Regions from separate parts of the Streptomyces sp. NBC_01216 genome, predicted to be linked through region 1. Evidence: predicted binding sites of a transcription regulator. Region 1 holds the regulator's gene; the other holds the start of a gene.
What was found. Region 1 encodes HrcA, which represses chaperone genes, less so after heat shock. Its sites were predicted from a motif close to TTNGCACTCNGNNNNNCNGAGTGCNAA; they were not measured.
Positions count from the first base shown of each region.

Region 1 (14,469 bases):
CGTCTCGCAGCTCGTCGCGGACGTGCCGGGGACGATCGACGAGGCGGTCGTCGGACGCTATTACACGGGGCGCGCCGAGGCGTCGTCGTTCAACGTCGCGGACCGTGCGGTGGAGGGCCGGGCGGCCGAGGCGCTGGAGGCGCTGCGCTGGTCCCTCTCGACCGGGGTTCCGGCCGTGCTGATCACCAGCGCACTCGCGCAGGGGGTCCGGGCGATCGGCAAGCTTTCCGCGGCGCGAGGCGGACGGCCCGCGGACCTCGCGCGGGAACTGGGGATGCCGCCGTGGAAGATCGACCGTGTCCGGCAGCAGATGAGGGGCTGGACGCCGGACGGGGTGTCGCTCGCTCTGCGGGCGGTGGCAGAGGCCGACGCGGGCGTCAAGGGCGGAGGAGACGATCCCGAGTACGCCCTGGAGAAGGCGGTGGTCGCGGTGGCGCGGGCGGCAAGACTCCGCCGGTAGCCGATAGCCCACGCACCGAAGGCCCCGCACCCTCCTGGGGAAGGAGGAGGCGGGGCCTTCGGCGTTACGGCGGTGGGCCCGTGCACGCGTGGCGAACGCGTATCGCGCACGGATCCGGGGTGCCGGTCGGGAGCGGGAGAGAGGGCCCGCTGTGCCCCGTCCGGCGTCTACATCAGAGCTCAGCCCTGGAGAGCGGCAACCTTGGTGGCCAGCGCCGACTTCTTGTTGGCGGCGGCGTTCTTGTGGATGACGCCCTTCGAGACAGCCTTGTCGAGCGCGCGGGAGGCGGCGCGGGAAGCCACGACGGCCTTCTCCACGTCACCCGCGGCGACGGCCTCGCGGGCCTTGCGGATCGCGGTCTTGAGCGAGGACTTGACGGCCTTGTTGCGCAGGCGCGCCTTCTCGTTCGTCTTGTTCCGCTTGATCTGGGACTTGATGTTCGCCACGAAAGAGCCTTTTCAGGTTCGATGTTGTTTCAGAGTGCGTGACCCGTAGCTGAGAGGGCATACGAGACACAGCTGTCCACGGTATCAGCAGCCCGTGGGACCGCCCAAACCGAGCACCGCGTCACAGTCATGGGACGATGGAGCCTACGTATCGATCCGACATCGCCCCGAGACGAGACCCTGCGTGCCCGCGACTCCTCCCCACGTGCCCGAGCCGAGCCGTACCGACCCGGCTCTGATCCGCAACTTCTGCATCATCGCGCACATCGACCACGGCAAGTCGACCCTTGCCGACCGGATGCTCCAACTGACCGGAGTGGTCGACCAGCGGCAGATGCGCGCCCAGTACCTCGACCGGATGGACATCGAGCGCGAGCGCGGCATCACGATCAAGTCCCAGGCCGTCCGTCTGCCCTGGGCGCCGAGCGAGGGCGCCGGTCAGGGCAGGACGCACATCCTGAACATGATCGACACCCCCGGGCACGTCGACTTCACCTACGAGGTCTCGCGGTCCCTCGCCGCGTGTGAGGGCACGGTTCTGCTGGTCGACGCGGCGCAGGGCATCGAGGCGCAGACCCTCGCCAACCTCTACCTGGCGATGGAGAACGACCTCACCATCGTCCCGGTGCTGAACAAGATCGACCTGCCGGCCGCCCAGCCGGAGAAGTTCTCCGAGGAGCTGGCCAACCTCATCGGTTGTCAGCCCGAGGACGTGCTCAAGGTCTCCGCCAAGACCGGTCTCGGCGTCGAGGCCCTGCTCGACCGGGTCGTGGAGAACGTTCCGGCTCCCGTCGGTGCCGCCGACGCCCCCGCCCGCGCGATGATCTTCGACTCGGTCTACGACTCCTACCGTGGCGTCGTGACCTACGTCCGTGTCGTGGACGGCCAGCTCAACAAGCGCGAGCGCATCCGCATGATGTCGACCGGCGCCACCCACGAACTGCTGGAGATCGGCACCAACTCGCCCGAGATGCTGCCGGCCGACGGCCTTGGCGTCGGCGAGGTGGGCTACCTCATCACCGGGGTGAAGGACGTCCGTCAGTCCAAGGTCGGCGACACGATCACCTCCCTGGTCAAGGGCGCCTCGGAGGCCCTCGGCGGCTACAAGGACCCCAAGCCGATGGTCTTCTCCGGCCTCTACCCGCTGGACGGCTCGGACTACCCGGAGCTGCGCGAGGCCCTGGACAAGCTCCAGCTGAACGACGCCGCGCTGGTCTACGAGCCGGAGACCTCCGCCGCCCTCGGCTTCGGTTTCCGCGTCGGCTTCCTCGGGCTGCTGCACCTGGACGTGATCAGAGAGCGCCTGGAGCGCGAGTTCGGCCTCGACCTCATCGCCACGGCTCCCAACGTGGTCTACCGCGTGGTCATGGAGGACGGCGGCGAGCACACGGTCACCAATCCGAGCGAGTTCCCCGAGGGCAAGATCGACGAGGTGTACGAGCCCGTCGTGCGCGCCACGATCCTCGCCCCCAGCGAGTTCATCGGGTCGATCATGGAGCTGTGCCAGACCCGGCGCGGCACCCTGCTCGGCATGGACTACCTCTCCGAGGACCGGGTGGAGATCCGCTACACCCTGCCCCTCGCCGAGATCGTCTTCGACTTCTTCGACCAGCTGAAGTCCAAGACGCGCGGCTACGCCTCCCTCGACTACGAGCCCACCGGCGAGCAGGCGTCCAGTCTGGTCAAGGTGGACATCCTGCTGCACGGCGACAAGGTGGACGCCTTCTCGGCGATCACCCACAAGGACCAGGCGTACGCCTACGGCGTGCGGCTCGTCGCCAAGCTGAAGGAGCTCATCCCTCGGCAGGCGTTCGAGGTGCCGGTGCAGGCCGCCATCGGGTCCCGGGTCATCGCCCGGGAGACCATCCGCGCCATCCGCAAGGACGTCCTCGCCAAGTGCTACGGCGGTGACATCTCCCGTAAGCGGAAGCTGCTGGAGAAGCAGAAGGAAGGCAAGAAGCGGATGAAGATGGTCGGCTCCGTGGAGGTCCCGCAGGAGGCGTTCATCGCCGTCCTGTCGAGCGACGACTCGGCGGGCGGCAAGGCCAAGAAGTAGGGCGCACGGTCGGCCGTGAGGACAGCGGCCGATGGGGTGACAGGTCCTTCGAACGGGCTCACGTACGAACAGTGCGGGGGCCCGTTCGTTATGAAACCGGGTGCGAAGCGGCGACCGCGGGCTCTTACGCGGCGCTCTTCGGCCATCTACTCTGATCCCGGCTCGAAGGTTACTCGCCAGTTAGAACGCGAAGAACACCCAGAACGCACCGCCGCCGCCCGGAGGACGTCGTGAGCGACACACAGACCCAGATCGAGAACCGGCCGCCGTCCGTGGCGACCCTCTTCCTTGAGCGCGTGGCGCGGACTCCCGACGCGGAGGCATATCGCTATCCGGTCCCGGCCGCCTCCGGTCAGGGCACCGACGAGTGGAAGTCGCTCAGCTGGGAACAGGCCGCCGAGCGCGTCTACGCGATCGCCGCGGGTCTGGTCGATCTGGGTGTCCAGCCGGAGGAGCGGGTCGCCCTGGCGTCCTCCACCCGGGTGGAGTGGATCCTCGCCGACCTCGGCGTGATGTGCGCGGGCGCCGCCACCACCACGGTCTACCCCCAGACCAATGCCGAGGAGTCGGCGTTCATCCTCTCCGACTCCGAGTCCAAGGTGCTGATCGCGGAGGACGCCGCCCAGGTCGCCAAGGCCGTCGCCCGCCGCGGTGACCTGCCTGGTCTCCATCACGTCGTCGTCGTCGACACCACCGATGTGGAGACGGACGACTGGGTCATCTCGCTGGCCGACCTGGAGGCGCGCGGCAAGGCGTACCTGGAGAAGCACCCGGAGGCCGTCAAGGAGCGGGTCGCCGCGATCACCTCCGACCAGCTGGCCACGCTCATCTACACCTCGGGCACCACCGGCCGCCCCAAGGGCGTCCGCCTCCCGCACGACAACTGGTCGTACATGGCCAAGGCCATCGCCGCCACCGGCCTCGTCACCCAGGACGACGTCCAGTACCTGTGGCTGCCGCTCGCGCACGTCTTCGGCAAGGTGCTGACCTCGGGGCAGATCGAGGTCGGACACGTCACCGCGGTCGACGGCCGCATCGACAAGATCATCGTGAACCTGCCGGTGGTCCAGCCCACCTACATGGCGGCCGTCCCCCGCATCTTCGAGAAGGTATACAACGGAGTCGCGGCCAAGGCCCGTGAGGGCGGCGCCGCCAAGTACAAGATCTTCCAGTGGGCGGCCGACGTCGCACGCGAATACGCCAAGGTCACGCAGGACAACTTCCGCCGCACCGGGACCGCCTCCGCGCCCTTCGGCCTCACCGCCAAGCACAAGGTCGCCGACGCGCTGGTCTACAAGAAGCTGCGCGAGGCGTTCGGCGGCCGGCTGCGCGCCGCCGTGTCCGGCTCCGTCGCGCTCGCGCCCGAGATCGGCTACTTCTTCTCCGGAGCCGGCATCCACATCCTGGAGGGCTACGGCCTCACGGAGTCCTCCGCCGCCTCCTTCGTCAACCCGGGCGAGGCATACCGGACCGGCACGGTCGGCAAGCCGCTGCCCGGCACCGAGGTCCGCATCGCCGACGACGGCGAGATCCTGCTGCGCGGCCCCGGCATCATGGAGGGCTACCACGGCCTGCCGGAGAAGACCGCCGAGGTCCTGGAGCCCGACGGCTGGTTCCACACCGGGGACATCGGCGAGCTGTCCGCCGACGGCTACCTGCGGATCACCGACCGCAAGAAGGACCTGTTCAAGACCTCCGGCGGCAAGTACATCGCCCCGACGGAGATCGAGGGCCGGTTCAAGGCCGTCTGTCCGTTCGTCTCGAACATCGTGGTCCTCGGCGCCGACCGGAACTACTGCTCGGCACTGATCGCGCTCGACGAACCCGCCATCCTCGGCTGGGCGGCCGAGCACGGCCTCGAGGGCAAGACGTACGCGGAGGTCGTCGCCGCCCCGGAGACCGAGACGTTCGTGCAGGGCTACGTCGAGCGCATGAACGAGGGACTCCAGCGCTGGCAGACGATCAAGAAGTTCCGGCTGCTGCCGCGCGACCTGGACGTCGAGCACGGCGAGCTCACCCCGAGCCTGAAGATGAAGCGGCCCGTCGTGGAGCGCACCTACCAGCACCTCATCGACGAGATGTACGCGGGAGCCCGCGAGGCCTGACCCCCGGTACTCTCAGGCCGGACGCGCACCTCGGGTGGTACGGGACAATGGGCTCATGCCTTCCGTACTGCCCGATGGTGAGTCCATGCCCGAGGACGGGGCGCTGCCCGCACACGCCCTGGAAGGGGCCGGGGAGCGACCGCTCGGGTTCTATCTGCATGTGCCGTACTGCGCCACGCGCTGCGGCTACTGCGACTTCAACACCTACACCGCGAGTGAGCTGCGCGGGGCCGGCGGCGTGCTCGCCTCCCGGGACAACTACGCGGGACAGGTCGCCGAGGAGATCCGGCTGGCCCGCAAGGTGCTCGGCGACGACCCCCGGCCGGTCCGGACCGTGTTCGTCGGCGGCGGTACGCCGACGCTGCTCGCCGCGGGCGACCTGGTGCGGATGCTGGGGGCGATCCGGGACGAGTTCGGGCTCGCGGACGACGCCGAGATCACGACGGAGGCGAACCCCGAGTCGGTGGACCCCGCCTACCTGGCGGAACTGCGCGCGGGAGGCTTCAACCGGATCTCCTTCGGGATGCAGAGCGCGCGGCAGCACGTCCTGAAGGTCCTGGACCGGACCCACACGCCCGGCCGTCCCGAGGCGTGTGTGGCCGAAGCGCGGGCCGCGGGCTTCGAGCACGTGAATCTGGACCTCATCTACGGCACGCCCGGCGAGAGCGACGACGACTGGCGGGCGTCGCTCGACGCGGCGATCGGGGCCGGACCCGACCACGTCAGCGCCTACGCGTTGATCGTGGAGGAGGGTACGCAGCTGGCGCGGCGGATCCGCCGCGGCGAGGTCCCGATGACCGACGACGACGTCCACGCGGACCGCTATCTGATCGCCGACTCCGTTTTCGCGCAGGCCGGATTCGCGTGGTACGAGGTGTCGAACTGGGCGACCTCCGAGGCCGGGCGCTGCCTGCACAACGAGCTGTACTGGCGCGGAGCCGACTGGTGGGGCGCCGGTCCGGGCGCCCACAGCCACGTCGGCGGCGTGCGGTGGTGGAACGTGAAGCACCCGGGCGCCTACGCGGCGGCCCTCGGGGAAGGACGCTCGCCCGGCGCCGGCCGGGAGCTGCTGTCCGCGGAGGACCGGCGGGTGGAGCGCATCCTGCTGGAGCTGCGCCTCCGGGAGGGCGTGGAGCTGGGGCTGCTGGCCCCTGCGGGCCTGGCCGCCTCCCGCAAGGCGCTCACGGACGGCTTGCTCCAGGCGGAGCCGTACCGCGCGGGCCGTGCGGTCCTGACCCTGCGCGGACGCCTCCTCGCGGACGCGGTGGTCCGCGACCTGGTCGACTGACCGCCGCGTCCGCGAGGAGGCGTCCGCCGTTCCCGCGTCCCGGCCGCACGCCACCGGCGGCCGGGAGCCGGCTACGGCTCCGTCACGAAGTCGATCAGCTCCTCCACCCGGCCCAGCAGCGCCGGTTCCAGATCCTTGTAGGTGCGGACCTTCGACAGGATGTGCTGCCAGGCCGCGCCGGTGTTCTCCGGCCAGCCGAGCGCCCTGCAGACGCCCGTCTTCCAGTCCTGGCCGCGCGGGACGGACGGCCACGCGGGGATGCCCACGGAGGACGGTTTCACCGCCTCCCAGACGTCGATGTACGGGTGGCCGACGACGAGCACGTCCTCGCCCGTGACCGAGGCCGCCAGGCGTTGCTCCTTCGAGCCGGGCACCAGATGGTCCACCAGGACACCGAGCCGTGCGTCGGGCGCCGGACCGAACTCCGCGACGACGGCCGGCAGGTCGTCGACGCCCTCCAGGTACTCCACGACGACGCCCTCGACCCGCAGGTCGTCGCCCCAGACCCGCTCGACGAGTTCGGCGTCGTGGCGGCCCTCCACGTAGATACGCCCCGCCCGTGCGACCCGTGCCCGCGCGCCCGGTACCGCGATCGAGCCCGAGGCGGTCCGGGCGGGACCCGCCGGGGCCGCCGCCGACGGGCGGACCAGCGTCACCACCCGGCCCTCCAGCAGGAAGCCGCGCGGTTCCATCGGGAAGACCCGGTGCTTGCCGAAGCGGTCCTCCAGGGTCACCGTGCCCGCCTCGCAGCGGATCACCGCCCCGCAGAAGCCGGTCGCGACCTCCTCGACGACGAGGTCCGCCTTCGCGGGGACCTCCGCGACGGGTGCCGACCGCTTCCAAGGGGGCGTCAGGTCCGGGTTGTAGCTGCGCATTCGCGCGACGTTATGACACTCCGAAGCGCTGTGCCAGCTCATCGCGCTGCGTCCGTACGAACGTTGCGTCGACCGTCGCTCCGTGCCCGGGCACGTACACCGCGTCCGTACCGCCCAGTAGCAGCAGCCGGTCGAGCGCCGCCGGCCAGCGTGCCGGGATCGCGTCCCGCCCGGCCTGTGGCTCACCGGACTCCTCGACCAGGTCGCCGCAGAACACGACCTCCGGGCCGCCGTCCGCGTCGGGGACGAGCAGCGCCAGATCGTGGCCGGAGTGACCGGGACCCACGTTGGCCAGCAGCACCCGTCGGCCACCCAGGTCGAGGGTCCACTCGCCGGACACCGTGTGGCGCGGGCTCACCAGCACGTCGACCGCCTCCTCCGCCACGTGCGCGTCCACCCCGTGCTCCACCGCGGACGCCCGCAGCGCGCCGGCCTCCCGCCGCAGCAGCGCGTCGAGCCCCACCGCGCCGTACACCTCGGCTCCCGCGAAGACGGCGGTGCCCAGGACGTGGTCGAAGTGCGGGTGGCTCAGTGCGATGTGCGTCACTCTCCGGCCCCCGGTCAGCGCCCGTACCTGAGCCCGCAGCTCCGCGCCCTCGCGGAGCGAGGAGCCCGTGTCGTACAGCAGGACGGCCGTCTCGCCCAGCACCAGGCCCACCGTGGCGTCCCAGACCGGCAGACGGCGCCGCCCGATTCCGTCACCGAGTCGTTCCCAGCCGAGCTCTTCCCAAGCGACATTCATGCGGCGACGCTATCCGCTACGACGCGGCAGGCGGGGACTCGGCCTCCTTGCCAGGAGCGATGCCCGCCGCCGTACACTGGCCGGGGGATTCCTGGCACTCGGACGACACGAGTGCCAAACACGGAGCAACCGGGACGACAGCTGGAGGTGTGCCCATGCTCAGCGAACGCAGACTCGAGGTGCTGCGCGCCATCGTCCAGGACTACGTCGGGACGGAGGAACCGGTCGGCTCCAAGGCGCTCACGGAGCGTCACCGGCTGGGGGTCTCACCCGCCACCGTCCGCAACGACATGGCCGTCCTGGAGGAAGAGGGCTTCATCGCCCAGCCCCACACCAGCGCCGGACGCATCCCCACGGACAAGGGCTACCGACTCTTCGTCGACCGGCTCGCCGGCGTCAAGCCGCTGTCGACCCCGGAGCGGCGCGCCATCCACAACTTCCTGGACGGCGCCGTCGACCTGGACGACGTCGTCGGGCGCACCGTCCGGCTGCTCGCGCAGCTGACCCGGCAGGTCGCCGTCGTGCAGTACCCCTCGCTGACCCGTTCGACGGTCCGGCACGTGGAGCTGCTCTCGCTGGCGCCCGCCCGGCTGATGCTGGTGCTGATCACGGACACCGGACGGGTCGAGCAACGGATGATCGACTGCCCGGCGCCCTTCGGCGAGACCTCGCTGGCTGATCTGCGGGCCCGGCTCAACAGCCGGGTCGTCGGCCGCCGTTTCGCGGATGTGCCGCAACTGGTGCAGGATCTTCCGGAGTCCTTCGAGGAGACGGAGGACCGCGGCACGGTCACGGCGGTGCTCGCGACCCTGCTGGAAACCCTGGTGGAAGAGCACGAGGAACGGCTGATGATCGGCGGTACCGCCAATCTCACCCGCTTCGGGCACGACTTCCCCCTCATGATCAGGCCGGTGCTGGAGGCGCTCGAGGAACAGGTCGTGCTCCTCAAGCTGCTCGGCGAGGCCAAGGACTCGGGCATGACCGTACGGATCGGGCACGAGAACGCCCACGAGGGGCTCACCTCCACGTCCGTCGTCGCGGTCGGCTACGGTTCGGGCGACGAGGCAGTCGCCAAACTCGGCGTGGTCGGACCGACCCGCATGGACTACCCCGGAACGATGGGAGCGGTACGCGCAGTGGCACGTTACGTCGGACAGATCCTGGCGGAGTCGTAAGTGGCCACGGACTACTACGCCGTACTCGGCGTACGCCGCGACGCCTCCCAGGACGAGATCAAGAAGGCGTTCCGGAGGCTCGCCCGCGAGCTGCACCCGGACGTCAATCCCGATCCGAAGACGCAGGAGCGCTTCAAGGAGATCAACGCCGCCTACGAGGTGTTGTCGGACCCGCAGAAGAAGCAGGTCTACGACCTCGGCGGGGACCCGCTCTCCCAGGCTGGAGGCGGCGGTGGCGCCGGCGGCTTCGGCGCCGGCGGCTTCGGGAACTTCTCGGACATCATGGACGCGTTCTTCGGCACGGCGTCGCAGCGCGGGCCGCGCTCGCGCACCCGCCGCGGCCAGGACGCCATGATCCGTCTGGAGATCGATCTCAACGAGGCCGCCTTCGGCACGACGAAGGACATCCAGGTCGACACGGCGGTCGTCTGCACGACGTGCTCCGGCGAGGGCGCCGCACCCGGCACCTCCGCGCAGACCTGTGACATGTGCCGCGGCCGTGGCGAGGTCTCGCAGGTCACCCGGTCCTTCCTGGGCCAGGTCATGACCTCGCGTCCCTGCCCCCAGTGCCAGGGCTTCGGCACCGTCGTCCCGACCCCGTGCCCGGAGTGCGCCGGCGACGGACGGGTCCGTTCGCGCCGCACCCTCACCGTGAAGATCCCGGCCGGTGTCGACAACGGCACCCGGATCCAGCTGGCCGGCGAGGGTGAGGTGGGTCCCGGCGGCGGTCCCGCCGGCGACCTGTACGTCGAGATCCACGAGGTCCCGCACGAGGTCTTCCAGCGCCGCGGCGACGACCTGCACTGCACGGTCACCATCCCGATGACGGCGGGTGCGCTCGGCACCAAGGTGCCGCTCCAGACGCTGGACGGGATGGAGGAGGTCGACATCAGGCCGGGCACGCAGTCCGGGCAGTCGATCCCCCTGCAGGGCCGCGGCATCACGCATCTGCGGGGCGGCGGGCGCGGCGACCTGATCGTGCACGTGGAGGTCACCACGCCGTCGAAGCTCGACCCGGAGCAGGAGCGGCTGCTGCGCGAACTGGCGAAGCTGCGTGGTGAGGAACGCCCGACGGGCCAGTTCCAGCCGGGGCAGCAGGGCCTGTTCTCGCGCCTCAAGGACGCCTTCAACGGCCGCTAGGGCGTGACGGGCGGGGCCGACGCCCCGCCCGTGCGGACCTTCGCCCGGAGTGGCACCGTCGGCACCTCCCGGGGCGGCACGCGTGGACCACGCGTGCCGCCCCGGGCGTTTTCGGCCGGGGAGCCCGGCCATGACACGATGCATGCATGTCCACCGCACTGAGCGATCTCTGTCGTCACCCGATCGTGCAGGCCCCCATGGCGGGTGGCGCCTCCTGTCCGCAGCTGGTCGGAGCCGTTTGCGAGGCCGGCGGCCTGGGATTCCTGGCCGGCGGCTACAAGACGGCCGGCGGCATGTACCAGGAGATCAAGCAGGTCCGCGGGCTGACCTCGCGCCCGTTCGGCGTGAACCTGTTCATGCCCCGGAGCGCACAGGCCGCGGACCCCGCCGCCGTCGAGATGTACCGGCACCAGCTCGCGGGGGAGGCCACCTGGTACGAGACCGAGCTCGGCGACCCGGACAGCGGACGCGACGACGGCTACGACTCCAAGCTGGCGATCCTCCTGGACGACCCGGTGCCGGTCGTCTCCTTCACCTTCGGCTGCCCCTCCCGGGACACCCTGAACGCCTTCGCCCGCGCCGGTACGTTCACGATCGTCACGGTGACCTCGGCCGAGGAGGCCGGCACCGCGCAGCGCGCCGGCGCCGACGCGGTCTGCGTCCAGGGCGACGAGGCCGGCGGGCACCGGGGCAGCCACCGCGACGACCCGGACATCGCGCTGTCCGCCGGAACCGGCCTGCTGGCGCTCGTGACCCAGGTGCGCGAGACCGTGCGGCTGCCGATCATCGCGAGCGGTGGGCTGATGCGCGGGGCGCAGATCGCCGCCGTCCTGGCCGCCGGTGCGGACGCGGCCCAGCTCGGCACCGCGTTCCTGGTGTGCCCCGAGTCGGCGGCCCATCCCCTGCACAAGCAGGCCATGACCAATCCGCTGTTCTGCCGCACCGAGCTGACGCGGGCCTTCTCCGGGCGCCCGGCGCGCGGGCTCGTCAACCGCTTCATGCGCGAGCACGGGCCCTACGCCCCCGCCGCCTATCCCGAGGTGCATCACCTCACCGCCCCGCTGCGGAAGGCCGCCGCCACCGCGGGCGACGCGCAGGGCATGGCCCTGTGGGCCGGGCAGGGGCACCGGCTCGCCCGGGACCTGCCGGCCGGCCGGCTCGTCGAGGTGCTGGCCTCCGAACTCGACACCACCTCCGCCGGGCTGGCCCACAGGAGCGCCTCATGACCGCACCCGTCTTCGTCGTCGACGCCGTACCCGGCGCCGGCCGCTATGTCCTGGACGGTCCCGAGGGCCGCCACGCCGTCTCCGTGAAGCGCCTGCGGGCGGGGGAGGAGCTGGTCCTGACCGACGGGCGCGGAGCCTGGGCCGGGTGCGTGGTCGCCTCAGCCGAGGGCAAGGACCGGCTGACCGTGGACGTGCGGGCGGTCCACGACGACCCCGAACCCACGCCCCGCATCACCGTGGTCCAGGCGCTGCCCAAGGGCGACCGGGGGGAGCTCGCCGTCGAGATCATGACGGAGACGGGCGTCGACGCGATCGTGCCGTGGGCGGCGTCCCGCTGCGTCACCCAGTGGCGGGGCGAGCGCGGTCTGAAGGCCCTCGCGAAGTGGCGGGCCACGGCACGCGAGGCGGGCAAACAGTCGCGCCGCACCCGTTTCCCCGAGGTCGCCGACGCGATGAGCACCAAGCAGGCAGCGGCCCTCCTCGCGGAAGCCGACTTCGCCGCGGTGCTCCACGAGGACCGCGACCACCCCAGTGACGCGCTGGCCGACGCGCGACTCCCCGTGACGGGCGGGATCGTGCTGGTGGTGGGGCCCGAGGGCGGCGTCTCCCCGGAGGAGCTCGCCGTCTTCGAAGCGGCCGGCGCGAAGCCGTACCGCCTGGGCCCCAGCGTGCTGCGGACCTCCACCGCGGGCACGGCGGCGACGGCGCTGCTCCTGGGCCGCACCGGCCGCTGGAGCGGGACGGTCCCCTCGGACCACTGACCTCCGGGGCGCCGCCGGCGTCCCGGACCGGCCGTCGTCGGCGGTGCGCCGATCCGGCCGCCACGCCCGCGCCGGTCCTCGCCGGCCTCTTCGGGTCCTCCGGCGGCCCGGATCACCGCCCTCCGCCACCGGATCCCCGGAACCCGGTGGACGGGAGGGGTGGGCCGCTCCTTAGGCTGGCCGCATGCCCGACGAGTCCCCTCTCATCCGCAGTCTGCGCGCCGCCGTCGCCGCCGCCCCGGACGACGTCCCCCTACGGCTGCACTTCGCCGAACTGCTCCTCGCGGAGGGGCGTGGAGACGAGGCCGTCACGGAAGCGGCCGTCGCCCTCCAGCACGCGCCGGGCGACGAGGCGGCCCGGACCCTGATGGTCCGTGCGATGGGGCTGCCCCCCACCCCGCCGGCCGCGCCGCCTCCGGCGCAGGGCCCCACCCCGCCGGTGGCGCCGCGGGACGAGCCCCCCACCGCGTCCCGAGCCGAACCCCCGGCCGATCCCCCCGCCTTCGACTGGGCGGCGGCCGAGCAGGAGATCGGGGACCTCGTCGGCCCCCGGTTCGTCACCGGTGACGAACCGGAGCCGCCCCTGACGGCCGACGGCGGCGGCGACCCCGGGGACGCGCCCGCCTGGGACGTCGACGCGCCGGGAGCCGTCCGTCTCGCCGACGTCGGCGGCATGCGGGAGGTGAAGGAGCGCCTGGAGGCCGCCTTCCTCGCTCCCATGCGCAACCCCGAACTCCGCAGGCTCTACGGCAAGTCGCTGCGCGGCGGACTGCTCCTGTACGGCCCGCCCGGCTGCGGCAAGACCTTCATCGCCCGCGCCGTCGCCGGCGAACTCGGCGCGAACTTCATGTCGGTCTCGCTCTCCGACATCCTCGACATGTACATCGGCACGTCCGAGAAGAACGTCCACGACATCTTCGAGACCGCCCGCCGTCAGGCGCCCTGCGTGGTCTTCCTCGACGAGCTGGACGCCCTCGGCGCCAAGCGTTCCCGTACCCACCACAGCGGTCTGCGCAACGTCGTCAACCAGCTCCTCACCGAACTGGACGGCATCCACAGCGCCGGCAACGAGGGGGTCTTCGTGCTGGCCGCCACCAACGTCCCCTGGGACGTGGACCTCGCCCTGCGCCGTCCCGGCCGGCTCGACCGCACCCTCCTGGTGCTGCCGCCCGACGCCGCGGCCCGGGACGCGATCCTCCGCTACCACCTGCGCGGCCGTCCCATCGAATCCGTCGACCTGGGCAGACTCGTCAAGGCCACCGACGAGTTCTCCGGCGCCGACCTCGCCCATCTGTGCGAGACGGCCGCCGAGTCGGCGCTCCTCGACTCCGCTCGCACCGGCACCGTACGGATGATCGGCATGAAGGACCTGCTGGGCGCGGCGAAGCAGATCAAACCGTCCAGCGAGTCCTGGTTCGCCTCGGCGCGCAACGTCGCGATGTTCGCCAACGACGGCGGCACCTACGACGACCTGGTCGCCTATCTGAAGAAGAAGCGCAAGCTGTGACCGGCCACGCCCGGGGCTCCCGCGTCCGGGCCCGCCACCGCCGGATCCGGACGCCGCGTCCGCCCGGCACCGCGGGCGACGGGGGCACGGTCCGATGAGCCCGTCACTGGAACGCGCCGACGCCCTCTTCGACGTAGGCCGGTACGAGCAGGCCGCCGAACTCGCCGCAGGGCACCTGGCGCAGGACCCGGAGGACGCCGAGGCACTCGTGCTGCTCGCCCGCTGCCAGCAGCGCCTCGGCCGGGATGAGGAGGCCCTCGAGAGCGTCGAGCGGGCGTTGCGCGCCGCACCCGAAGCCCTCACGGCCTGGCTGATGCGCACCCATGTCCTGCTGTCGCTCCGGCGGTACGAGGAAGCCGAGGCCGCCGCCCGGCACTCCGTCGAACTGGCCCCGCACTACTGGGGCAGCCACTACGCCCTCGGCACCGTCCTCGACCGGTCCAGCCGGATCGAGCGCAGGCGCGCCGCCTACGAGGCGGCCCGGACCGCCGTGGCCCTGGCTCCCGAGGAGAGCGACGCGCACTTCCTGGTGGGACTCACCGCCCAGCGCACGGGCGACCACCGGGTCGCCCAACAGGCGTACGAGACGGCGCTGCGGCTCGACCCGGAGAGCAGCGAGGCCCACAACAACCTCTCCCTGCTGCACCTGCGCCGCCGCTGGTTCCGGCGTGGGGCGTGGACGAAGGCC
Region 1 is NZ_CP108677.1:4,983,233-4,997,701, forward strand. It holds gene holA (DNA polymerase III subunit delta) at 1-460, shown strand, start outside; gene rpsT (30S ribosomal protein S20) at 640-906, opposite strand; gene lepA (translation elongation factor 4) at 1,091-2,962, shown strand; gene OG393_RS22200 (AMP-dependent synthetase/ligase) at 3,193-5,067, shown strand; gene hemW (radical SAM family heme chaperone HemW) at 5,123-6,355, shown strand; gene OG393_RS22210 (DUF3097 domain-containing protein) at 6,427-7,230, opposite strand; gene OG393_RS22215 (MBL fold metallo-hydrolase) at 7,241-7,972, opposite strand; gene hrcA (heat-inducible transcriptional repressor HrcA) at 8,128-9,147, shown strand; gene dnaJ (molecular chaperone DnaJ) at 9,148-10,287, shown strand; gene OG393_RS22230 (nitronate monooxygenase) at 10,434-11,513, shown strand; gene OG393_RS22235 (16S rRNA (uracil(1498)-N(3))-methyltransferase) at 11,510-12,274, shown strand; gene OG393_RS22240 (ATP-binding protein) at 12,459-13,781, shown strand; gene OG393_RS22245 (tetratricopeptide repeat protein) at 13,876-14,469, shown strand, end outside.

Region 2 (14,469 bases), 2.2 Mb from region 1:
CGTCCATGTAGTCGCGGCGGGCCGCGGCCACGTCGGCGACGGCGGTGGCCATCGGGACCTGGATGCCGAGCACGTTGCGCGTGGTGTGCGCCGCTCCGCCGCCGAAGCCGACCAGGACGCCCGCCGCGCCGGTGCGCATCAGGTGCAGGGCCGCGGTGTACGTGGCGCAGCCGCCGACGATGACCGGGACGTCGAGTTCGTAGATGAACTGCTTGAGGTTCAGCGGCTCCGCCGCGCCCGAGACGTGCTCGGCGGAGACGGTGGTGCCGCGGATGACGAAGATGTCCACACCGGCGTCGACGACGGCCTTGGAGAACTGCGCGGTGCGCTGCGGGGAGAGCGCGGCGGCGGTGACCACGCCGGAGTCGCGCACCTCCTTGATCCGCTGCCCGATCAGCTCTTCCTTGATCGGAGCGGCGTAGATCTCCTGCAGACGGCGGGTCGCGGTCTCCTCGTCCATCTCCGCGATCTCGTCGAGGAGCGGCTGCGGGTCCTCGTACCGGGTCCAGAGCCCCTCGAGGTTCAGGACGCCCAGTCCGCCCAGCTCGCCGATGCGGATGGCGGTCTGCGGCGAGACGACGGAATCCATGGGGGCGGCCAGGAAGGGGAGCTCGAAGCGGTAGGCGTCGATCTGCCAGGCGATCGAGACCTCCTTCGGGTCCCGGGTGCGCCGGCTCGGTACGACGGCGATGTCGTCGAACGCGTACGCCCTGCGGCCGCGCTTGCCGCGCCCGATCTCGATCTCAGTCACGATGTGTGGCCTTTCCCTCTACGTCTGCGCGTACCAGTATCCCCGACACAGGCGCGAGGGGCGGTTCCGGTCGCATGCCGGAACCGCCCCTCCGTATCGCGCTGTGTTACTTCCTGCTGTAGTTCGGCGCCTCGACCGTCATCTGGATGTCGTGCGGGTGACTCTCCTTGAGGCCCGCCGAGGTGATCCGGACGAAGCGGCCCTTGGTCTCCATCTCCTCGACGGTGGCGGCGCCCACGTAGCCCATGGTCTGGCGCAGACCGCCGACGAGCTGGTGCAGGACGTTGGCCAGCGGGCCGCGATAGGGGACCTGGCCCTCGATACCCTCGGGCACGAGCTTGTCGTCCGAGGCCACCTCGGCCTGGAAGTAGCGGTCCTTGGAGTAGGAACGGCCCTGCCCGCGGGACTGCATCGCACCGAGCGAGCCCATGCCGCGGTAGGACTTGAACTGCTTGCCGTTGATGAACTGCAGCTCGCCCGGGGACTCCTCGCACCCGGCGAGCAGACTGCCCAGCATGACCGTGTCGGCGCCGGCCGCGAGCGCCTTGCCGATGTCGCCGGAGTACTGCAGGCCGCCGTCGCCGATGACCGGGACACCGGCCGCACGGGCCGCGAGTGCCGCCTCGTAGATGGCGGTGACCTGCGGGACGCCGATACCGGCGACCACGCGGGTGGTGCAGATGGAGCCGGGGCCCACACCGACCTTGACGCCGTCGACACCGGCGTCGATGAGGGCCTGCGCACCGTCACGCGTCGCGATGTTGCCGCCGATGACGTCGACGCCGACGCTGGACTTGATCTTCGCCATCCAGTTCAGGGCATTGCTGTTATGGCCGTGGGACGTGTCGACGATCAGGAAGTCGACGCCCGCCTCGGCCAGGCCCTGCGCCCGCTCCAGCGCCTCGGGGCTGGCACCGACGGCCGCGCCGACGAGCAGGCGGCCTTCCGCGTCCTTGGCGGCGTGCGGGTACTTCTCGGCCTTGACGAAGTCCTTGACCGTGATGAGGCCCTTGAGGGTGCCCGCGTCGTCGACCAGCGGCAGCTTCTCGATCTTGTGTCGGCGCAGCAGCTCCATGGCGTCCACGCCGGAGATGCCGACCTTGCCGGTGACCAGCGGCATCGGGGTCATGACCTCGCGCACCTGGCGGCCGCGGTCCGACTCGAACGCCATGTCGCGGTTGGTGACGATACCCAGCAGCTTGCCCGCGGGGTCGGTCACCGGGACACCGCTGATGCGGAACTTGGCGCACAGCGCATCGGCCTCGGCCAGGGTCGCGTCCGGGTGGACGGTAATCGGATCGGTCACCATGCCCGACTCGGAGCGCTTCACGAGATCGACCTGGTTGACCTGGTCCTCGATCGACAGGTTCCGGTGCAGCACGCCCACGCCACCCTGCCGCGCCATGGCGATGGCCATGCGGGACTCGGTGACCTTGTCCATCGCCGCGGACAGCAGCGGAATGTTCACGCGGACGTTGCGGGAGATGCGGGACGAGGTGTCGACCGCGTTCGGGAGGACCTCGGACGCGCCCGGCAGCAGCAGCACGTCGTCGTAGGTCAGCCCGAGTGTCGCGAATTTCTCGGGCACTCCGTCGACGTTTGCAGTCATGACACCTTCCCCAAATGGCCTTGATCGGTGCGGATGTCCATGCTAACGGGCTCGGGCGGTGTCTCATTCCACGATCAAGATCACCAAGAAGCTTTGTACGTTCATACGTGTACGCGAGGGCCACCGGTCCACCACGTCCCGTACGCTCCGGACAGGCGGCCCCACACCCCGGAGGGCGGCGGGGCTACTGCTCGGCCAGGGCCCGCAGGCGGCTGAGCGCCCGGTGCTGGGCCACCCGTACCGCGCCGGGCGACATCCCCAGCATCTGCCCGGTCTCCTCGGCCGTGAGGCCGACGGCCACCCGCAGGACCAGCAGTTCGCGCTGATTCTCCGGCAGATTGGCGAGGAGCTTCTTGGCCCACTCGGCATCGTCGCTGAGCAGCGCCCGCTCCTCGGGTCCCAGTGAGTCGTCGGGCCGTTCCGGCATCTCGTCGGAGGGCACCGCCGTCGACCCCGGGTGCCGCATCGCGGCCCTCTGGAGGTCCGCGACCTTGTGCCCCGCGATGGCGAACACGAACGCCTCGAAGGGTCTGCCGGTGTCCTTGTAGCGCGGAAGCGCCATCAGGACGGCCACACAGACCTCCTGCGCGAGGTCCTCGACGAAGTGGCGGGCGTCACCGGGAAGCCGGTTCAGCCGGGTTCGGCAGTAGCGCAGGGCGAGGGGGTGAACGCGCGCCAGGAGATCATGGGTGGCCTGCGCGTCGCCTTCGACGGCGCGGCGGACGAGTGCGCCGATCTCCCCCTGCCCTACGGGCACGGGGGACCCCGTGGTCTCGTCGTCACGCATCGTTCCATGGTGCCTTGACGCCTCGGCGTCCGTGGCACCGCGTCCATAGTTGTGCACTGAAGCGTTATGAGCAGGCGCGCCGGCACTCATCTCCTGCGCCCTCCCCTCCCGCTCGATCGACTCGTCCCCGAGGAACTCCACACCTCAAGGATGCGTCATCCCGCGCGTTAGTGACACAAGCCGCCCCCGGACGGGGGGGCGAAGGCCGGTACGAACGGAGCCTTTCGGCTCCACCCCGCCCGCCGGGGCGGACGGGGACACGGCCGGCGCCCGCGACCAGGTCCCGCCCGCGGGACGGGGCCGAATGCCGCGTCGGGCGCCGTTCACCCCGTGGCGCCGGGCACACCCGGCCCGACGCGACCAGGGCGCGTTCCGAAAGTCCCGCCACGCCCTGCGGCACCCGGCGCCCCTTTCGGAGCACGGCCCAGTACCGCGTCGGGCGCTGTCCGCGCGACAGGGCTGAGGTGGCCTGGCTCGGCACTAGGGCGTGTTGCGGAAGTGGCTCCGTACGCCCGGAGGGCGGGGACTGCGGCGTCTGGTGCGTGCGACCGCAAGGCGGAGGATCGTCCTCGTACCGGGCGTACCCGGATGACTCCGACAACGCGGCGAGCGCGCGTGCCAGGCGTCACGGGCCTGGAGGGACTCCCGCGACACGTCCTAGCGGACCAGACCCCAGCGGAAGCCGAGCGCCACCGCGTGCGCCCGGTCGGACGCGCCGAGCTTCTTGAACAGCCGTCGCGCGTGCGTCTTGACGGTGTCCTCGGAGAGGAACAGCTCGCGCCCGATCTCCGCGTTGGACCGGCCGTGGCTCATGCCTTCGAGAACCTGGATCTCGCGGGCGGTGAGCGTGGGGGCCGCCCCCATCTCGGCGGAACGCAGCCGACGCGGGGCGAGCCGCCAGGTCGGGTCGGCGAGGGCCTGCGTGACCGTGGCCCGCAGCTCGGCGCGCGAGGCGTCCTTGTGCAGGTACCCGCGGGCACCGGCGGCGACCGCGAGCGCGACACCGTCCAGGTCCTCGGCGACAGTGAGCATGATGATGCGGGCGCCGGGGTCCGCGGAGAGCAGCCGGCGCACGGTCTCCACGCCGCCCAGACCGGGCATGCGTACGTCCATCAGAATCAGGTCCGAGCGGTCCGCGCCCCAACGGCGGAGGACTTCCTCACCGTTGGCCGCGGTCGTCACGCGCTCCACGCCGGGCACGGTCGCGACCGCGCGGCGAAGCGCCTCTCGGGCGAGCGGGGAGTCGTCGCAGACGAGGACGGATGTCATGGTCGCCCTCCGCAGCTGATGCGCGTCACCTAGAGCCTCCAGGGCTGGTACGTATCGTCACCTGTGCGGTTGACACGCTCGGACACTTGCCCGAGCGCTTGTTCCTTCAACCGCCTCCGCACTCTCAACGACGGTCACTCGAAAGAGTTACGGGCCGGACGAAGGCCCTCGGCACCCTGCGTGAGGGACCGAACGCGGAGGAGGGCCCCCAGCCCATCACATCCGACACCGGAAGCTATGCCCCATTTAGCGAGTTTTCTTCCCTTTTTGTGGTGTCTATGGCTAGATTCGCAATGAGTCATATTTACATCTACTTAGACAGTAGTTGTACGGTCGGGTCGAACCCACGAACGTGGGACGCGAGACCCGCGGGGGGTGAAGGGCCCCCGTAGATCAGCCATCAACCCGCCCACCTATCCGTTCGACACGGTTTCAAGGGGACAAGCGCAATGGCAGATTTCTCCCGCCTTCCCGGACCCAACGCCGATCTGTGGGACTGGCAGCTGCTCGCGGCCTGCCGCGGAGTCGACAGTTCCCTGTTCTTCCACCCCGAGGGAGAGCGCGGCGCGGCACGGAGTGCGCGTGAGAACTCGGCGAAAGAGGTCTGCATGCGGTGCCCGGTACGCGCTGAGTGCGCGGCACACGCACTGGCCGTACGCGAGCCCTACGGCGTATGGGGCGGCCTCACCGAGGACGAACGCGAGGAACTCATGGGGCGAGCCCGCAATCGCCTCATCACGACATCGTCAACAGCATCGGCAGCGCGTTCGGCGGGCGTGGGCCACGCCTGAAGGAACGTTTCTCCGGATGAACCGGAGGGCCGGGAACCGCACCCGCCCGGCCCGCGGCCGTGCCGCGCGCGGCCCGGGGGCGTGCGACACGGCCGGGGCAGGCGGGTGGCGCTAGGCCCGCCGTGCGGCGCGGGTCAGTTCGTCCAGGGTCGCCGCGACGGCAGGCACCCGCGCAAGATCGGGCAGGGTGAGCGCCACGATCTCCCGCTGCACGGCGGGCTCCACCGTCACCACCGTCGCACCCCTGGGACGCACGGACTCGATGGCCAGCGCGGGCATGACCGCCACCCCCAGCCCAGCGCCGACCAGGCCCACCACCGCGGGGTAGTCGTCCGTGGCGAAGTCGATACGCGGGGTGAAACCCGCCTTCTCGCACACGTCCACGAGCTGCCTGCGACAACGGGGGCAGCCGGCGATCCAGGACTCTTCGGCCAGCTCCGCGATGCCCACGGCCGCGTCACCCGCCAGACGGTGCCCGTCCGGCACCAGGCCCACCAGGCGGTCCGCGAGCAGCGGCCGGACGACGAGGTCCTCCCATTCGCCCGGACCCGCGCCGTAGCGGAACGCCAGAGCCACGTCACAGTCGCCCTCGCGCAGCATCTCGACCGAGCGTGGCGGTTCCGCCTCCACCAGGGAGACCCGCGTACCGGGATGCGCGGCGCGCAGGGCGGCGAGCGCGGTGGGCACGAGGGTCGAACTGCCACTGGGGAAGGAGACCAGGCGAACCCGGCCGGCCCGCAGCCCTGCGATGGCCGCCACCTCCTCCTCCGCGGCGGTCAGCCCCGCGAGGATGCCCGCGGCGTGCCGCACCAGGGCCTCACCGGCCTGGGTGAGCCGCATCTCGCGGCCGGTCCGGATCAGCAGCGGGGTCCCGGCCGAGCTCTCGAGGGCCTTCATCTGCTGGCTCACCGCGGGCTGGGTGCAGCCGAGTTCACGGGCGGCGGCGGAGAAGGAACCGGTCGCGGCGACGGCGCGCAGGACACGGAGGTGACGGGCCTCGATCATCCGCCGAGCATAAGGGATTCTTGGACTTGACGCCGTGAGCAACTTCATCACTTTGGGGAAGGTCGCCTCGGAAGGCTCTCCCGAGCGTCCTTCCCTGCCGCGCCGGAGCCGGCTGGCCGCGGCGCAGGGCACGGCGCGGACCGGAGCCGGCCGCGGCGGCGGAGGGGCCCGGAGACAGAGGGGCCCTGCGGGAGAATGGAGACGACAGGGACGGCGGGCGCGCCCTTAGGGTTCCGGCATGAAGCTGTTGAGTGTGAACGCCGGACGCGCCAGGGCCGTGGAGTACACCGACGCCCCCTCCGGGACGACGGGCATCGACAAGAGGCCGGTCGAGGGACCGGTACGGATCACCGCGCCGGTCCCCGGTGGCGACGGTGCGAGCGGGGTCGCCGGGGACACCGTGTGCGACCTCAGGTTCCACGGCGGCGAGGACCGCGCCGCGTACGCCTTCGCCCGTGAGGACCTGGACCGCTGGGAGCACGAACTGGGGCGCCCACTGGCCAACGGTTCCTTCGGGGAGAACCTCACGACCCTCGGGCTCGACGTGAACGGGGCACTGATCGGCGAACGCTGGCGCATCGGGCCGGAGGTGGTCGTCGAGGTGACCGGCGGCCGCATCCCCTGCCGCACCTTCGCGGGCTTCGTCGAAGAGCAGGGCTGGGTGCGCCGCTTCACCCGGTCGACGGCCGGGCCGGGTGCACTGCTGCGGGTGATCCGGCCGGGCGAGATCACCGGGGGCGACCCGGTGGAGGTCGTGCACCGGCCCGCGCACGACATCACCGTGGCCCTGCTGCACCGGGCCGCGACGACCGAACGAGCCCTGCTTCCCGACACGTTGGTGGCCGCCGAGTGGATGGAGTCGGGGCTGCTCGATCTCGCGCGCACCCACGCGGAGAAGTACGGCGCTCCCGGCGCGTGACCCGCCCCCGGGGCTCGGATCGGGGAGGCCCTTCGGGCACCGGCCGCACGGCCCGCTCCCGAGTCGACGACGGACGCGGCATCGCGTACGACCCCCACCACCTGCGCCGGTGTCCGGTCGAGTGCGGACGCGCGGGGCGCGGGGTGGCCCGCAGCACGAGAGCCCACGCCACGTCCCGCACACCGCGCCGCGTCCGCCGCGCGAGGCGGCGTCACACCAGCCGCCCCTGGGTCGTCGGCCGTTGGCCGGCCGACCTCGCCGGTCTCCGAGGGCGCGCCATCCCCCAGACGGGATCGGGGGCGGCTCGGGGGCGGCTCGGGGGCCGTCCCGGATGTGCGCGCCCCCTGCCGGGCGGGACGCTGGCGGCATGACTCGACTCACGCGTGTTCTCCTCGTCCTCACGTCGGCCGCCGTGGTTCCGGTCGCGGCGGCCGGCGCTCTCCTCGCCTGGCGAGCCACCGGCGCCGGGGCTCCGAGGCGCGGTTCGCCGGAGCCCCCGAACGCGTCGGCACTCCCTCCGCCAGGAACGCCGCCGACGACGCGCGCGGCCCCGGCGCGGCACCGCGGTCTCGGCCCCCGGTCGAGGGAACCGGCCTCGCCGGGGCGTCGGTTCCGGCTGGCACTCCCCGGGCACGCCGCCCGGGGGACGGCCCCGCACCACGTGGAGGAGACCGTCACCCGGGTCGCGCCGGTGTCCGGAGCGGCGTGTCCCGATGAGAACGGTCCGGCAGGGCACGTCCACCGGCGCGCCGCGCGGTCGCGCGTCCGGGAAGCGAACGGCGGACGGCCACCCACGCGGTGCGGCACCGCGGACACGGCCCGCGCCTCCCGAGGGCACCGTGGAGGGGCTGGCGGAGCGCTCCGGACGTCCGGCCCCTCCCGATACGCCGCACATGTACCACCGATATCCGGTGCGGCACGAGGACCGCTGTCGGACAAGGCAGTTCACGGTGGAGGAGGGGGACCGGGACCGGGTAAGGGCCGTACGCCGGGCGTCCACGCGGGGCACTAACGTGCCGCGTATGACGACTGCACTGATTACGGGCGCGACAGCGGGCATCGGCGCCGCCTTCGCGCGGAAGCTGGCGGCGGAGGGCCACGACGTGGTCCTCGTGGCCCGGGATGTGAAGAGACTGCGCGAGCAGGCGACCGAACTGCACGACAGGCACGGCGTGGAGGCAGAGGTACTGGCGGCGGACCTCTCCGAGGAGAAGGGCATCGCGGCGGTGGAGGCCCGGCTCTCCGACCCGCGACAGCCGGTGGACCTCCTCGTGAACAACGCGGGCTTCGGCAACAAGGGCCGCTTCCTGGAAGTATCCATGGCCGATGAGTTGAGGATGCTCACAGTGCACTGTGAGGCGGTCCTCCGACTGACGTCGGCGGCGGTGGGTTCGATGCGGCCCCGGGGCAGGGGCGGGGTCGTGAACGTGGCGTCGGTGGCCGCGTTCGTGCCGCGCGGAACCTACGGCGCGTCGAAGGCGTGGGTGGTCCAGTTCACCCAGGGTGCCGCTCGGGACCTGGCAGGCAGTGGGGTCCGTCTCATGGCGCTGTGCCCGGGCCTCGTGCGGACGGAGTTCCACGAGCGGGCGGGGATGGGGACCGAAGACATCCCGCGATGGATGTGGCTCGACGCGGACAAGCTGGTCGGCGCCGCCCTGGCGGATCTGGCCCGTGGGAAGACGCTGTCGATTCCCGACCCCCGCTACAAGGCCCTGATGGGCGTGGTGAAGCTGGCGCCCCGCGGGCTGCTCGGAGGACTGTCCTCCAAGGCGGGCCGCACGTACGGACCGAAGTGAGCTGATGGCGGAATTATCCGGGGCACTCCCCCTCACGAACCCCGACAGTGCGAGGCGATGTCGCCGACACATCGTCTCCGCACCAGTCCCCGCCGCCGTCGGCGGTCACGGTCCCGGCGGACAGGGCCGGGGAGCGGTCGGTACACACGGCCTCGACGAGCCCGTTCGGAGAATGGGCTCGTCGACTCGACAGGACCGCAAGCGCCCCCGCCCTGTGCCGTTCGGGGACGCGGGCTGAGGCGACGGCCACTCCCACGGACGGGCACGGGTGAACGCACTGGCGACGTCCACGACGCCCGGACAAACGCCCGGACAAACACTTTCCCCGCACCGGATCAACGCCCCGGCACCGGACCGGCATCCTCCCGAAGCGGACCGGCAGGACGCCCGCCTCCGCCCCACGGTCCCCGTGGTCGGTCGGCAGAGACCGCCGAACATTCTCGTACGGCGCCGTGGCCCCACCCCATGCGGCGCGCCCGACCTGGCCGACCGACCGACGGACACCCCGACCGACGGACCGGCCATGCGACGCGCCGGGAGGAGAACACCGCCCAGCCGGCTGGGCGGGCGACCGGGGGCCGGACGTCTAAAATGGAGGGGTCCCACCCGGTCCGGGAGGCGCCATGACCTTCGTACAGATCATCGACTGCAAAACGAGTCGGTTCGACGATATGAACCGGCTCATGGACAAGTGGGTCGAGCAGACCCGGGGGAAGCGCACCGCGACCCACAGTCTCATCGGCGCCGACCGCTCCGACGCCTCGCACTTCGTGGAGATCGTCGAATTCCCCTCCTACGACGTGGCGATGAGGAATTCACAGCTTCCCGAGACCGACCGGATCTTCCGCGAGATGGTCGCGCTCTGTGACGAGATGCCCACGTTCACGGATCTCGACGTCGTCAAGGACATCCAGCTCTACAAGGCGACCGCCCGCAGGCTGCTCGAGCTGGTCGGGGCCGAGGGTGAGCTCGCACCGCTCGACGAGGTCCTCGCCGAGGGATACCACGACCACGACCCCACCAATGTGCAGGACATCTCCGGGATGGACGCGATCCGCCGTGAACTGGAGATGTGGCGCGGCGGCTTCGACTTCGCCTTCGTCGTCGAGGACCAGATCGCCGAGGGCGACCGGGTCTGTACCCGCTGGACCTGGAACGCCACCCACACGGGGGACTTCATGGGAATCGAGGCCACCGGCCGTGAGGTCTCGATGACCGGCATGCTCATCCACCGTTTCCGCGAGGACGGCAAGATCGTGGAAGGCTGGTGGCAGTACGACCTGCTCGGCCTGATGGGGCAGCTCGGGGCCATCGAGTCCTGACGGAACCCAGACATCCGGGAGAGCCGGTGCGCCGGAACCCGAGAAGGGAACCGGCGATACCGGTGGGGCGTCGGCGAGGCCCGCCACGAAGCGGTGAGGCCGGTGCGAACGGGCGAGGCCCGGTGCCCCCGCGACGGGGGCACCGGGCCTCGCTGCGTGTCGGTCACCCCGAACGCGTCGTGCACGGCGGTGAGCCTCAGCGGCTCACCGCGTCGGTGAACGGCCTCAGTGGGAGTGGCCGTGGCCGTGACCCGCGTCGGCCGGCTCCTCTTCCTTCTTCTCCACCACGAGGGTCTCGGTGGTGAGCAGGAGGGAGGCGATCGAGGCGGCGTTCTCGAGCGCGGAACGCGTCACCTTCACCGGGTCGATGACGCCGGCCTTGACCAGGTCGCCGTACTCGCCGGTCGCGGCGTTGAAGCCCTGGCCCTTGTCGAGCTCCGCCACCTTCGCGGTGATGACGTAGCCCTCGAGCCCGGCGTTCTCGGCGATCCAGCGCAGCGGCTCGACCGCGGCGCGGCGGACGACCGCGACACCCGTGGCCTCGTCGCCGGACTTGTCGAGGTTGCCCTCGAGCACCTTGACGGCGTGGACCAGAGCGGAGCCACCACCGGAGACGATGCCCTCCTCGACCGCGGCGCGGGTCGCGGAGATGGCGTCCTCCAGACGGTGCTTCTTCTCCTTCAGCTCCACCTCGGTGGCGGCGCCGACCTTGATCACGCACACGCCGCCGGCCAGCTTCGCGAGGCGCTCCTGGAGCTTCTCGCGGTCCCAGTCGGAGTCCGTGCTCTCGATCTCGGCCTTGATCTGGTTGACGCGGCCCTGCACATCCTCGGAGTTGCCGCCACCGTCGACGACGGTGGTGTCGTCCTTGGTGATCGTCACACGGCGGGCGGTGCCCAGCACGTCCAGGCCGGCCTGGTCGAGCTTGAGGCCGACCTCCTCGGCGATGACGGTGGCACCGGTGAGGGTGGCCATGTCGCCGAGCATCGCCTTGCGGCGGTCGCCGAAGCCCGGGGCCTTGACGGCCACGGCGTTGAAGGTGCCACGGATCTTGTTGACGACCAGGGTCGACAGGGCCTCGCCCTCGACGTCCTCGGCGATGATCAGCAGCGGCTTGCTGGAGCCGGCCTGGATGACCTTCTCAAGGAGCGGCAGCAGGTCCTGGATCGAGGAGATCTTGCCCTGGTGGATCAGGATGTACGGGTCGTCGAGGACGGCCTCCATACGCTCCTGGTCGGTGACCATGTAGGGGGACAGGTAGCCCTTGTCGAAGGCCATGCCCTCGGTGAAGTCGAGCTCCAGACCGAAGGTGTTGGACTCCTCGACGGTGATGACACCGTCCTTGCCGACCTTGTCCATCGCCTCGGCGATGAGCTCGCCGACCTGCTGGTCCTGCGCGGAGAGCGCGGCCACGGCGGCGATGTCGGACTTGTCCTCGATCGGGCGCGCGGTCGCGAGCAGCTCGTCGGAGACGGCCTTGACGGCGGCGTCGATGCCCTTCTTCAGGGCGGCCGGGGAGGCGCCGGCGGCGACGTTGCGCAGACCCTCGCGGACCAGGGCCTGGGCGAGCACGGTGGCGGTGGTGGTGCCGTCACCCGCGATGTCGTTGGTCTTGGTCGCCACCTCCTTCACCAGCTGGGCGCCGAGGTTCTCGTACGGGTCCTCGATCTCGACCTCGCGGGCGATCGTGACACCGTCGTTGGTGATGGTGGGGGCGCCGAACTTCTTGTCGATGACGACGTTGCGGCCCTTGGGGCCGATCGTCACCTTGACCGTGTCGGCAAGCTTGTTGACGCCGCGCTCAAGGGCGCGACGGGCGTCCTCGTCGAACTTCAGGATCTTCGCCATGGGAGCGGTTCAGCCCTCTCGGAAATCGGGTGGAACGAACTGCGCCCCGGGGCGCCCGGAAGGGGCCTCGGGGCGCAGCTCAAAGCATCTGCTTCAGGTACTTCGGGTACTTCGGTGAACTACTTCTCGACGATCGCGAGCACGTCGCGAGCCGAGAGGACGAGGTACTCCTCGCCGCTGTACTTCACTTCGGTGCCGCCGTACTTGCTGTACAGCACGATGTCGCCGGTCTTGACGTCGAGCGGCAGACGCTCGCCGTTCTCGAAGCGGCCCGGGCCCACGGCCAGGACGACGCCCTCCTGGGGCTTCTCCTTGGCAGTGTCCGGAATGACCAGGCCAGAGGCGGTGGTCTGCTCGGCGTCGAGCGGCTGGACCACAATGCGGTCCTCGAGCGGCTTGATGGCAACCTTGGAGCTGGTGGTCGTCACGATCCGACCTCCCCCTTCGGAGATCTCACGGGGTTAACTGTCTGAGGTGGCGACCAGGTGGATCCGTCGTCGCGGGTGCCGGACCTGCCCGTCGCTGTGTTGGCACTCTCCAGTGGGGAGTGCCAGACCTGAGACTATGACTGCGATTAGCACTCGGTCAAGCGGAGTGCCAATTCAGTGCGGTGTGGCGATTCGGCCCCGCTCCGGGAAACGGTGTGCCGGACCATTTGGTTCCGACTGCGGAGGCGACTGCGGGGGCACGTGTGAGGACGCGGCCGGGGACCGCGGGACGGTCCGGGGGTGCGGCCAGGAACGCGCGACGCTGCGGAACATCCGGGCCGCCGTACCGGTGACGCTCGCCCCGTCCCCGTCCCCGACCCCGCCCCCGACCTTCCGGGCCGTGTGCGCGCGGACACCGGTGTTCCCGGGTACGACTCGCCCCACACCGGCCGCGTCCGGCTCCCGCACCACCGCCCCGGGCCCCCGGGGGACCTGCACCACCACCCTCCGCCCTCCCCACGGCGCCGGGTCCGGCGCCGGTGCCTGCCCGTGGGCCGGCATCACCCGCTCCGCCGCCCTCCGGCCCAGCCGCTCGATCGGGTCCACGCTCGACGCGCACCCCGACGTCGCCAGGAGCGCGCCGGCCAGCAGCAGCCCGGCCACCGGCCGACGCGCCCGGATCACACGTAGTCCTCGAGTCTCGCCACCGCGTACCCCTTGTCCGTGATCGTCTTCATCACGCGGCGGATCATGTCGGGCATGGTGCCCTTCCAGTCCCCCTTGCCACGGAAGTGGGTGAGCACGATGTCGCCGGGATGCAGGTCCCGGTCCCACTCGCGCCACTCCATGTGGTCCGGGAACGCCTCCGCGGCCCACAACGGGACCGCCTTGACCCCACAGGACTTGGCCGCCGTCAGCGTGTCCTGGTTGTAGTTGCCGTACGGCGGGCGGAAGAGTGGGGGCCGCTTGCCGAACTTCTTCTCGATGGTGTCCTGCATCCCGCAGATCTCCCGCTTCTGCTGCGCGTACGAGAGCCCGGGCAGGTAGCGGTGGTTGAGCGTGTGGTTGTGCAGGGCGACACCGGCCTTCTGCATCCCGGCGAAGTAGCCGTAGTCCTCCCTGACGAGGTAGTCGCTCAGGAAGGCGCTGTACGGGATGCCCAGCTCGCTCATCATCCGTACCAGGTCGGGGTCCTTCTCGGCCCCGTCGTCGATGGTCAGGAAGACGACCTTGTCCTTGGTCGGCACGGTCGTGAAGACCGGCGGCAGACCCTCGCCGTCGGTCTCGAAGCCCTTGCGGGTCGTGATCTTCGGCTTGGTCACCGGCGGCGCGGGCGCCTCCAGCGGCGGCTTGTCGAGCTTCCACTTCCTGGCCGCGAGGACCCGGGCCGCGCGCTGCTCACGAACCCGCTCCACGTACGCCTGAAGGGCGCCGGCCGCGCCCTCCGCTCGAGGTTGTCCGGCGGCGGGGCTCGCGGCGCCCTTGCGCGCCCCTTCCCCGTTCCCGCCCTCCGCCGCCCCGCCGGAGGGTGCCGCGCAGGCGGACGCGAGCGCCGCGACGAGCACCGTCGCGCCCACGGACCGCCGCACCAGGAGGGCGCGGTTCACCAGCATTCGTTCTTTTTGTCGTACTAGCTGCATGGCGCCGCATCCTGTCAGCGCCGAGCCCCTCGGACCTCCACGCCGTCGGCGCGCCGCGCGCACCGTCCCCCGGCCGGCCCACTCGACGGCAGGGGCCACAATGGGACGGGTGACCGACCTCTCCTCCTTCGCCACCCTGCTCTCCCCCGAAGGCCAGACGCTGCTCGCCGTGCTGCGCGACCACGACCCCGCCCAGGAGTTGGCGGTCGCCTCCCGGCTGCGGCGCGAGCACCCGGCCGATCTGGTCACGGCGGCCATCGGACAGGCACGGCTGCGGCAGCGCGCGGTGGCGAAGTTCGGTGCC
Region 2 is NZ_CP108677.1:2,793,864-2,808,332, forward strand. It holds gene OG393_RS11925 (GuaB3 family IMP dehydrogenase-related protein) at 1-751, opposite strand, end outside; gene guaB (IMP dehydrogenase) at 858-2,360, opposite strand; gene OG393_RS11935 (sigma-70 family RNA polymerase sigma factor) at 2,545-3,147, opposite strand; gene OG393_RS11940 (response regulator transcription factor) at 3,805-4,416, opposite strand; gene OG393_RS11945 (WhiB family transcriptional regulator) at 4,866-5,207, shown strand; gene OG393_RS11950 (LysR family transcriptional regulator) at 5,319-6,212, opposite strand; gene OG393_RS11955 (MOSC domain-containing protein) at 6,451-7,131, shown strand; gene OG393_RS11960 (SDR family NAD(P)-dependent oxidoreductase) at 8,154-8,927, shown strand; gene OG393_RS11965 (ester cyclase) at 9,551-10,249, shown strand; gene groL (chaperonin GroEL) at 10,475-12,097, opposite strand; gene groES (co-chaperone GroES) at 12,217-12,525, opposite strand; gene OG393_RS11980 (polysaccharide deacetylase family protein) at 13,206-14,138, opposite strand; gene OG393_RS11985 (class I SAM-dependent methyltransferase) at 14,266-14,469, shown strand, end outside.
Region 2: the regulator HrcA is predicted to act here: its motif matches at 12,672-12,698, upstream of groES (co-chaperone GroES).